Regions from separate parts of the Ciceribacter azotifigens genome, predicted to be linked through region 2. Evidence: riboswitches for the same ligand, from Rfam matches in the RefSeq annotation. Region 2 holds a riboswitch; the other holds the start of a gene.
What was found. A riboswitch is a leader RNA that binds a small molecule or an ion and turns the genes downstream of it on or off. The one in region 2 is predicted to bind S-adenosylmethionine.
Positions count from the first base shown of each region.

Region 1 (4,798 bases), on a different contig from region 2:
GAGCCACTCCTCCTCCATTCGCGTGAGGTCGCCTCGCAGCTTTTCAACCTCGATTGCGAGTCGGTTGAACGTTGCCGCATCCCGCGAGAACAGGCCGGGATCCGCCATCTTCGCTTCGCGAACGGCAATCTCTCCTTCGGCCTTTGCGATCTCCTTCGGCAGGTTCTCCAGCGCGAATTTCTGCTTGTACGAGAGCTTGGCTTTATTCTTGGGGGCTGTCTCCTCGGATGACTTTGTGTCGCCTTCCTGTACTTTCCCCTTGTCTGTCCTTGCAGCACGGCGACGCTCCTCCTCGGCGCCTTTTCTTTGCGCCAGCATATCGGAGTAGCCGCCAGCAAACTCGATCCAGCGACCGTCCGGCTGTTCTGGGTCGGCCGGTGCAATCGTCGAGGTGACGGTGCGATCGAGGAAGTCACGATCGTGGCTGACGAGGATAACCGTACCGGAATAGCCGGCGACGATCTCCTGCAACAGATCAAGCGTCTCAATATCGAGGTCGTTCGTCGGCTCGTCGAGGATCAGCAGATTTGACGGCCTTGCCATGATACGCGCCAGCATCAACCGCGCCCGCTCGCCGCCTGACAGGTTTCGGATCGGCGTGCGCGCCTGTTCAGGCTGGAACAGAAAATCTTTCATGTAACCGGTCACGTGCCGCTGCTCGCCGTTGACGAGAAGATTCTCACCCCGACCGTCGGTCAGATAGTGAGCGAGCGTGTCGTCGGGATTGAGATCCTCTCGCTTCTGGTCAAGCACCGCAATTTCGAGGTTGGTCCCGAGCTTCACGGTTCCACTGTCGGGCTTCAGCTGGCCTGTCAGGATCTTCAGGAGCGTCGTCTTGCCGGCACCGTTCGGGCCAACGAGACCGATGCAATCACCGCGGTGAACGCGGATCGAGAACGGGGCCACGATAGTGCGTTCACCATACGTCTTGGTGATCCGTTCCGCCTCTATGACCAGCTTTCCGGATTCGCGCGCGTCGGCGAGGTTTGCCTGCACTGTCCCCTGCGGTCCTCTGTGTCCACGATAATCCGCGCGCATCGCCTGCAATTGGCCGAGACGACGCATATTGCGTTTACGCCGCGCCGTAACACCGTAGCGGAGCCAATGCTCTTCTCTCTCGATCGCCTTGCCGAGCTTATGCTGTTCGATCTCCTCTTCTTCGAGGACCTTGTCGCGCCATTCCTCGAAGTCACCGAAGCCACGGTTGAGACGACGCGCGGTGCCGCGGTCGAGCCAGACCGTCGCAGTCGAGACCTTTTCGAGAAAGCGGCGGTCGTGCGAGATCAGAACGAGGGCACTGCGGCTCTTTTGAAGCTCGCCTTCGAGCCACTCGATGGTCGGCAGGTCGAGGTGGTTGGTCGGCTCGTCGAGCAGCAGAATATCCGGTTCGGGTGCCAGAACACGCGCCAGTGCCGCCCTGCGGGCCTCCCCACCCGAAAGGCTTCTGGGATCCTCCTGCCCGCTGAGACCGAGGTGTTCCAGAAGATAGGCGACCCGGTAGGGATCGTCTCCCGGCCCCAGTCCGGCTTCGGCGTAGGCCTGGACAGTTTCGTATCCGTCGAAATCGGGCGCCTGCTCGAGATAACGGACGGTCGCGCTCGGATGCCGGAAAATCTCACCGGACTGAGGCTCCACGAGTCCGGCGGCGATTTTCAGCAACGTCGATTTTCCCGAACCGTTGCGACCGACAAGGCAGATGCGGTCACCCGGCTCTACCTGCAGGTTAGCTCCGGAAAGCAGCGGCGTGCCGCCGAAAGACAGGAAGATATTGTCGAGTTTGAGGATCGGCGGCGCCAACGGTTCATGCTCCAGTCAAATCAAAGGGACGTGCGAGAAGCATTGCTTCCCCGCCGTCGAGCGACAAGGTAATCGCTCCCTCGGCAACGTTCGAGATGGTGCGCGTCGATCCCAGCGGCAAGGAGAAGTCCTGGAGCGGATACCGCGCGTTCTCGATCGACAGCCCGGCAAGGGGCGACAGCCCGATAACGGAAAACAACGAACCGGGCGGCAGATCCACCGTCACCCTTCCGGGAAGCAGAGGATAGGCCTCCTCCTCGCCCGAGGTCAGGAGCGTTTCGTATCCTTCCTTGGCGAGTTGCAATGCCTGCAAGAGGTGCATGAGGGCGTGATCCGAACGTTCGCCTCCGAGCGCACCTGCAAGAACCAGCCGGCCAGCGCCACGCCGGATCGCCTCACCTATGGCGATCGCGCCGTCGGTTTCTGCCTTTTGAGCCGGATATGGGAGCCGGTCGACGTCCGGCCAGGCCTCTCCGAGGGCCTCCGACGAAGAATCGAAATCACCAACCCAGAGCTCCGGGACAATGCCAAGCATCGACGCATGGCGCATTCCACCGTCGGCCGCAATAAAGCGCCCGCCGGAGACGGCTGACGTCAGTCGTTCGGTCAGTACCAAGTGTCCTCCGAGGAGGATGGTGAAGGTAGTTTTCCTCATGCGCCCGCCATAGCGCATCTCCTAACGAAAAGGAAAGAATATCGGTGGCCCCACCGGCTTGGAAGGCAGGCTGCAAAGGCTCGTCCGAGCTGTCGTCACTCCGGATTCTCGTTGACCGAAAAGGCGCGTGAGCGTATTTAACCTCACTCGTGGTGATTTGGCCGGCCGGCTTGCAGCCACGTTAAACAAATCGCTAAAGGGCCGAGGCGAGCTCCAAAGGACTTTCCGAGGACCAATGGCGATCTACAAGGTCGCCGGCAGTTTTGTAGGCGTGGATGTGACTGCGCCGCAAGGAAAGTCGAGTTCGAACATGCCGATCAAGATTCCCGATACGTTGCCTGCCTTTGAGACTCTCGTGCACGAGGGTGTGCGCGTGATGACCGAAACGGTTGCGATCCGCCAGGACATACGCCCCCTGCAGATCGGCCTTCTGAATCTCATGCCGAACAAGATCAAGACCGAGGTGCAGATGGCGCGGCTGGTCGGAGCCTCGCCGCTTCAGGTGGAACTTTCCCTCGTTCGTATCGGCGGGCACAAAGCCAAGAACACGCCCGAGGACCATCTGCTTTCCTTCTACCAGACGTGGGAGGAAGTCAGGGATCGCAAGTTTGACGGCTTCATCATTACCGGCGCGCCGGTAGAGACCTTGCCTTTCGAAGAGGTTACCTACTGGGACGAGTTGCAGCAGATTCTCGACTGGACGACGACAAACGTCCATTCGACGCTGAATGTCTGCTGGGGTGCGATGGCCGCCATCTACCACTTCCACGGCGTGCCGAAGTATCTCCTGAGCGAGAAGGCCTTCGGGATCTACCGCCACCATATCCTGAATCCGTCCTCCGTATATCTGAACGGCTTTTCCGATGATTTTCAGATTCCCGTTTCGCGTTGGACTGAGGTACGCCGGTCCGACATCGAGAAGGTGCCGGGGCTCGAGATCCTGATGGAATCGGACGAGATGGGTATCTGCCTCGTACACGAGAAGACGGCGAACCGCCTCTACATGTTCAACCACGTGGAGTACGACTCGACGTCTTTGGCCGACGAATACAATCGGGACGTGGCAGCCGGTGTGGCGATCAAGGTGCCGCACAACTACTTCCCCGACGACGATCCGGCGAAGAAGCCGTTGAACCGCTGGCGCAGCCATGCGCATCTCTTTTTCGGAAACTGGATCAACGAGATCTACCAGACGACGCCTTATGATCTGAACGCCATCGGCATCGACCGATCGGCCTGATGAAGGCTATGGCCCAGCCCCTTCCCCGGGACCAGTGGCGGGCTGAGGATCACTCAGCGTGAGCTGTTACGGAAATGAACGGCAATTCGAGCGGAGTAACCATGGAACGCGAACTCTTTGGGCAGACGGCGGCGGGCGAGCCGGTCTACAGGGTGACCCTCAAGGGCGGCGGGCTGACGATGAAGGTGATCACCTGGGGTACGGTGATTCAGGACCTGCGCCTTGAAGGACATGGCCATCCACTTGTCCTCGGCTTCGAGACCTTCGACGACTACCCGCTCCACTCCCCCTATTTCGGCGCTACGCCCGGACGATGCGCCAACCGCATCGCCGGGGGACGTTTCAAGCTGGATGGCAGAGAATACCAGCTTGAACGCAACGAAAACGGCGTCGGGCACCTCCACGGCGGTAGCGATGGCATCGCCAGGCGCAACTGGGAAATCATCAACCTAGCTCCTGATCGTGTCGAACTGACAATCGTGGATCCGGACGGTCGTGCCGGCTATCCCGGAAATTGCTCGATCACAGCGATCTATACCCTTCAGGAGCACGGTGTCCTGTCCATCGTGTACACATCGGCGACCGATCGTCCGACGCTCGCCAACGTCTGCCAGCATTCGTATTTCAACCTTGACGGTGGCGAAGACGCTCTCGGCCACGACCTGATGCTCGCCGCCGACGCCTATCTGCCGGTCGATGACCGACTGATCCCGACAGGAGAAATTCGTCCGGTCAACGGCACGCCGTTCGACTTCCGGACAATGTCACCGATGGACCGCCAGTTGGGTGGAGAGCGCGTTCTCTACGACCACAACTTCTGCCTTTCGCCGGCGCGCGTCGAAAAGCGCACCGTAGCCATCGCTCGCAGCATCACCTCCGGTGTTGCCATGGAAGTGCGGACGACCGAGCCCGGTGTCCAATTTTATGCAGGCGCAAAGCTCAACGTTCCCGTCGCAGGACTTGAGGGTCCCCGGTATGGTCCGTTCGCCGGGTTCTGCCTGGAAACCCAGACATGGCCGGACGCAGTCAATCACTCGAACTTCCCGAACGCCGTCCTTCGGCCCGGCGAGGTCCTGCGGCAGGAAACAGAGTACGTCTTCTCGAAG
Region 1 covers NZ_JBLQTA010000026.1:211-5,008, reverse strand. Annotated here, with positions in the region: gene ACM6UT_RS22230 (ABC-F family ATP-binding cassette domain-containing protein) at 1-1,797, opposite strand, end outside; gene ACM6UT_RS22225 (thiamine diphosphokinase) at 1,802-2,452, opposite strand; SAM riboswitch at 2,592-2,669, shown strand; gene metA (homoserine O-acetyltransferase MetA) at 2,763-3,692, shown strand; gene ACM6UT_RS22215 (aldose epimerase family protein) at 3,794-4,798, shown strand, end outside.
Region 1: linked by a shared signal. The riboswitch ahead of metA (homoserine O-acetyltransferase MetA) and the one ahead of ACM6UT_RS05420 (O-succinylhomoserine sulfhydrylase) in region 2 are both predicted to bind S-adenosylmethionine.

Region 2 (4,798 bases):
GTCAAGCGTCTTCGGCGCAAGGAGTACAATAATGACAGACAGGGCCTCTGAACTCGGCGAATTCGGTTTCGCCGGAGATGACCGGGTTGTTCCGTTTCAGGTGGAAGGTCTCGATGTGCGCGGACGAGCCGTGCAGCTCGGCCCCCTGGTCAACACCATTCTCGCGCGGCACGAATATCCGGCGCCCGTCGCACGTCTTCTGGCCGAGGCGATGGTCCTCACGGTGCTGATCGGCACTTCCTTGAAATTTCAGGGAAAGTTTACCGTTCAGACGAAGAGCAACGGGCCTGTGGATCTGCTGGTCGTCGACTTCTCGACGCCTGAAGACGTGCGCGCCTATGCCCGCTTCGACGAGGAGGCGCTGGCCGCCGCGGTCGCAGACGGCAGGACATCACCCGAAGCTCTGCTCGGTGAGGGCATTCTCGCCTTCACCATCGACCAGGGAAGCTTCATGCAGCCTTATCAGGGGATCGTGCCCCTCGACGGTACGTCGCTTGAGGAGATCGCCGGGGTCTACTTCCGTCAGTCGGAACAGATTCCGACACGGGTGCGCCTCGGCGTCGCCGAGTTCTTCGATCGCGACGAGGACGGCCATCCGCGCCGCGGCTGGCGGGCCGGAGGGCTGATTGCCCAGTTCCTGCCCGAGGCGCCGGAGCGGATGCGCCAGCCGGACCTGCATGGAGGCGACGGAGACGACGGCGAGTATGTCTTTTCGGAGGACGATGCCTGGTCGGAAGCGCAGGTGCTCGTCGACACCGTCGACGCCGACGAACTGACCGATCCGCAGATCGGCATAGAGCGTCTCCTGTTCCGCCTCTTTCACGAGCGGGGTGTGCGGGTCTACCAGCCGCAGCCGGTCTTCGATCGGTGCAGCTGCTCGCGGGAGAAGGTGAAGGGCGTCTTGAAGAGCTTTTCCGACGAGGAGATCGAGCAAAGCCAGGAAGACGGCGCCATCACCGTCACCTGTGAATTCTGCTCGATCACCTACCGCTATGAAGCGGCCGAGGTTCGTGAAGGCTGAAATTGATGACGGCACCGTCCAGGCGGGTGGCGCCGTTTCTGATTGCGGTCAGGTGCTGGATCCAATCGGGTCTCAGTTGAGGACTCGCAGCATGCCCGGCGCGTCGAGCGAGAAGGCCGGGATCGCCACCTCGAAGAGGTCGCCTTCATCGGTCTCCATCTGGTAATGACCGAACATGACGCCTGAGGGTGTGTCCAGAGGGCAGCCCGAGGAATATTCGTAGGTGTCGCCGGGCCTCAGCTGCGGCTGCTCGCCGACGACGCCCGGGCCGGTGACCTCATCGACCTGACCGTTCTGGTCGGTAATGTGCCAATAGCGGTTTACCAGTCGAACCGACCTGTCCGAGTGATTGGTGATCGCCACCCGATATCCCCAGACATATCGTCCGTCGTCCGGATCGGATTGCTCCTCCAGATAGTAAGGCTCGACACTGACTTCGATGTCCCGCGTCAGGGCTCGATACATAGGGTTGACCTTCTTTATGTCTCGCTAACCATATCTATCAGCTCGCCGCATCGGTCAAGGAATGCGGGCGCGCGAGCACGCAAAGTGCCGTGACTTCGTAAAATTGCTCCTAACGGCGCGACCAGTGGCTTTTGCCGCTCGGTCCGCTGACGGGCTTGCCCGGCGCTCGCAGGGGCGCCGGACAACAGGGGCTGTGGCTCAGGCCGGAACCTTGCGGAGTGCCTGTGCGAAGTCTTCCAGCAGGTCGTCGGTGTCCTCGATGCCGCAGGAGAGCCGCAGGGTGCCGCCCGAGATGCCGAGTTCGGCGCGGGCTTCGTCAGTCAGGTTCTTGTGCGTGGTCGTTGCCGGATGGGTAATCAGGCTCTTCGAGTCACCGAGATTGTTCGAGATCTCGACGATCTTCAGTGCATTCTGCAGGGCGAAGGCGGCGGCCTTGCCGCCCTTCAGTTCGAGGGCTACCAGCGTCGAGCCGCCCGACATCTGCTTGGCAATGATGTCTGCCTGCGGGTGGTCGGCGCGACCGGGATAGACGACGCGCGCGACCTGTCCCTGCTCGGCAAGGAAGTCGGCGATTTTCGCGGCGCTCTGCGTCTGCTGGCGCACACGCAGCGGCAGCGTCTCGACAGCCTTCAGAAGAGTCCAGGCGTTGAACGGCGACATCGCCGGCCCGGTATGACGGAAGTAGTCCTGGAATTCCTCGTCGATCCACTCCTTGCTCGAGAGCACGACGCCGCCGAGACAACGGCCCTGGCCGTCGATATGCTTGGTCGCGGAATAGACGACGACGTGCGCGCCGAGTTCGAGCGGCTTCTGGAAGAGGGGAGTGGCGAAGACGTTGTCGACCACCAGCTTGGCGCCGACCTGATTGGCGAGCCTGGCAACGCCGGCGATGTCGATCACTTCCAGCGTCGGGTTCGTCGGGCTTTCAAGAAACATCACCCTGGTGTTCGGACGGATCGCCTTTTCCCAGTTTTCCAGATGGCGCCCGTCGACCAGCGTACACTCGATGCCGTATTTCGGGGCGAGCGTCTCGACGACCCAGCGGCAGGAGCCGAAAAGTGCACGGGCCGCGACGATGTGATCGCCGGCTCTCAGCTGGCAAAGGATGGCGGCAGCGACGGCAGCCATGCCGGATGCGGTGGCACGAGCCTCCTCCGCCCCTTCCAGCAGGCACATGCGTTTCTCGAACATGTCGTTCGTCGGGCTGCCGTAGCGGGCGTAGATGAAACCGTCGTCCTCACCCTTGAAGCGGGCTTCCGCCGCCTCGGAGGTCTCGTAGACGAAACCCTGCGTCATGAAGATCGCTTCCGAAGTCTCGCCGTACTGAGAGCGAAGGGTGCCGCCATGGACCAATCGCGTTGCGGGACGCCAGTTCTTGCTCATGCCACTCAGCCTTTCAAACACAAAAAAACCGGTCGCGATTTCGGACCGGTTTCAAGCACCCGGTCTCTTTAGCCATTTGTTTAACGTGGCTGCAAGCCGACCGGCCAAATCACCACGGGATAAGCTTGCCTTACGCCGATCCCGGGCTTGCGTCAATTCCTCGACTTTGGTTTTGTCGGGCCAAACGGGATGGGACAAGATGACAAGGACCACGGGTATCCTGGCGGATCGCGCCATTGACGCGCTGTTCGGTGAAGGCCGGCTGAAAAGCGAGGCCCCCCTCGACGCCGACCAGGTGCAGCCGGCAAGCCTGGACCTGCGCCTCGGTTCGAAGGCGATGCGCGTCCGCGCGAGCTTCATGCCCGGTCGGGAGCACAAGGTTGCAGACAAGCTCGAACGCCTGACGTTGCACGAGATCGATCTCGAAGACGGGGCCGTTCTGGAAACCGGCTGCGTCTACATCGTACCACTGATGGAGAGCCTCGACCTGCCGCAGGACATGTCGGCCTCGGCCAACCCGAAGAGCTCGACCGGACGGCTCGACATCTTCACTCGCGTGATGGTCGACCACGCCCAGGAGTTCGACAAGATCCCAGCCGGCTACCGTGGACCTCTCTATCTCGAAATCAGCCCACGGACGTTTCCGGTTATCGTGCGGCGTGGATCACGCCTGTCGCAGATCAGGTTCCGCGTTGGCCATTCCTTGCTGAGCGACACCGAGCTGCTCGATCTGCATCAGGCGGAGACGCTCGTCGCGAGCGAAGTGCCGAACGTCTCGGGCGGTGGCATTGCGCTGTCGATCGATCTCAAGGGCAGCGGCCCGGACGGTCTGATCGGTTATCGTGGCAAACACCATACCTCCGTGATCGACGTCGACCGCAAGGCGGCCCATGACGTGCTCGATTTCTGGGAACCGCTCTACAGCCGCGGACGCGACGAACTGATCCTCGATCCGGACGAGTTCTACATCCTCGTTTCGCGGGAAGCCGTCCACGTACCCCCGCTCTTCGCAGCAGAGATGACGCCCTACGATCCGCTGGTCGGCGAATTCCGCGTGCACTATGCGGGCTTCTTCGATCCCGGTTTCGGTCATGCGAGTGCCGGTGGCGCCGGCAGCCGCGCCGTCCTCGAGGTCCGCAGCCACGAGGTGCCATTCATCCTCGAACACGGGCAGGTGATCGGACGGTTGGTCTACGAACACATGCAGGAGCGTCCGGCAGGCCTTTACGGCACCGGTCTCGGCTCCAGCTACCAGGCGCAGGGGCTAAAGCTGTCCAAGCATTTCCGGACTGGCTGACGCGCGCCGCAAAGCCGCGACTTCGCTGCGCAGTTCTCTCAACTCCGCAAGGATGAGGTCCTGGTTGTCCTTGAGGTCTTCCTGGTCGCCTGCGCTCGGAATCTCATGCTCAGCCTGCATGGACGAGACGATGATCCCGATGAAGAGATTGAGCACCGTGAACGACGTCGCGACGATGAACGGAATGAAGAAGACCCAGGCGAGCGGGTGAAGCGTCATGACCGGTCGCACGACGTCGCCGGTCCAGCCTTCGAGCGTCATGACCTGGAAAAGCGTGAAGGCGGACTTGCCGATATTGCCGAAAAGTTCAGGAAAATCCGCGGCAAATAGCTTGGTTGCGGCGACGGACGAGACATAGAAGACAAGCCCCAGCAGAAGGAAGATCGAGCCCATGCCGGGGAGCGCGGAGAAGAGCCCGCCGACCACCCGCCGCATGGAAGGCACGACGGATATCAGCCGGAAAAGACGTAAGACCCGCATCGCGCGCAGGATTGATACCGTTTCCGTGGCCGGCACGATCGAGACGGCGATCACGAGAAGATCGAAAACCCGCCAGGGGTCGTGAAAGAAGCGACTGCGATAGACCACGAGCCTCGCCACGATCTCCAGGACGAAGAACGCGAGAAGCGTGT
Region 2 covers NZ_JBLQTA010000003.1:61,020-65,817, reverse strand. Annotated here, with positions in the region: gene ACM6UT_RS05430 (Hsp33 family molecular chaperone) at 32-1,021, shown strand; gene apaG (Co2+/Mg2+ efflux protein ApaG) at 1,094-1,486, opposite strand; gene ACM6UT_RS05420 (O-succinylhomoserine sulfhydrylase) at 1,685-2,869, opposite strand; SAM riboswitch at 2,917-2,995, opposite strand; gene ACM6UT_RS05415 (2'-deoxycytidine 5'-triphosphate deaminase) at 3,069-4,166, shown strand; gene ACM6UT_RS05410 (ion transporter) at 4,134-4,798, opposite strand, start outside.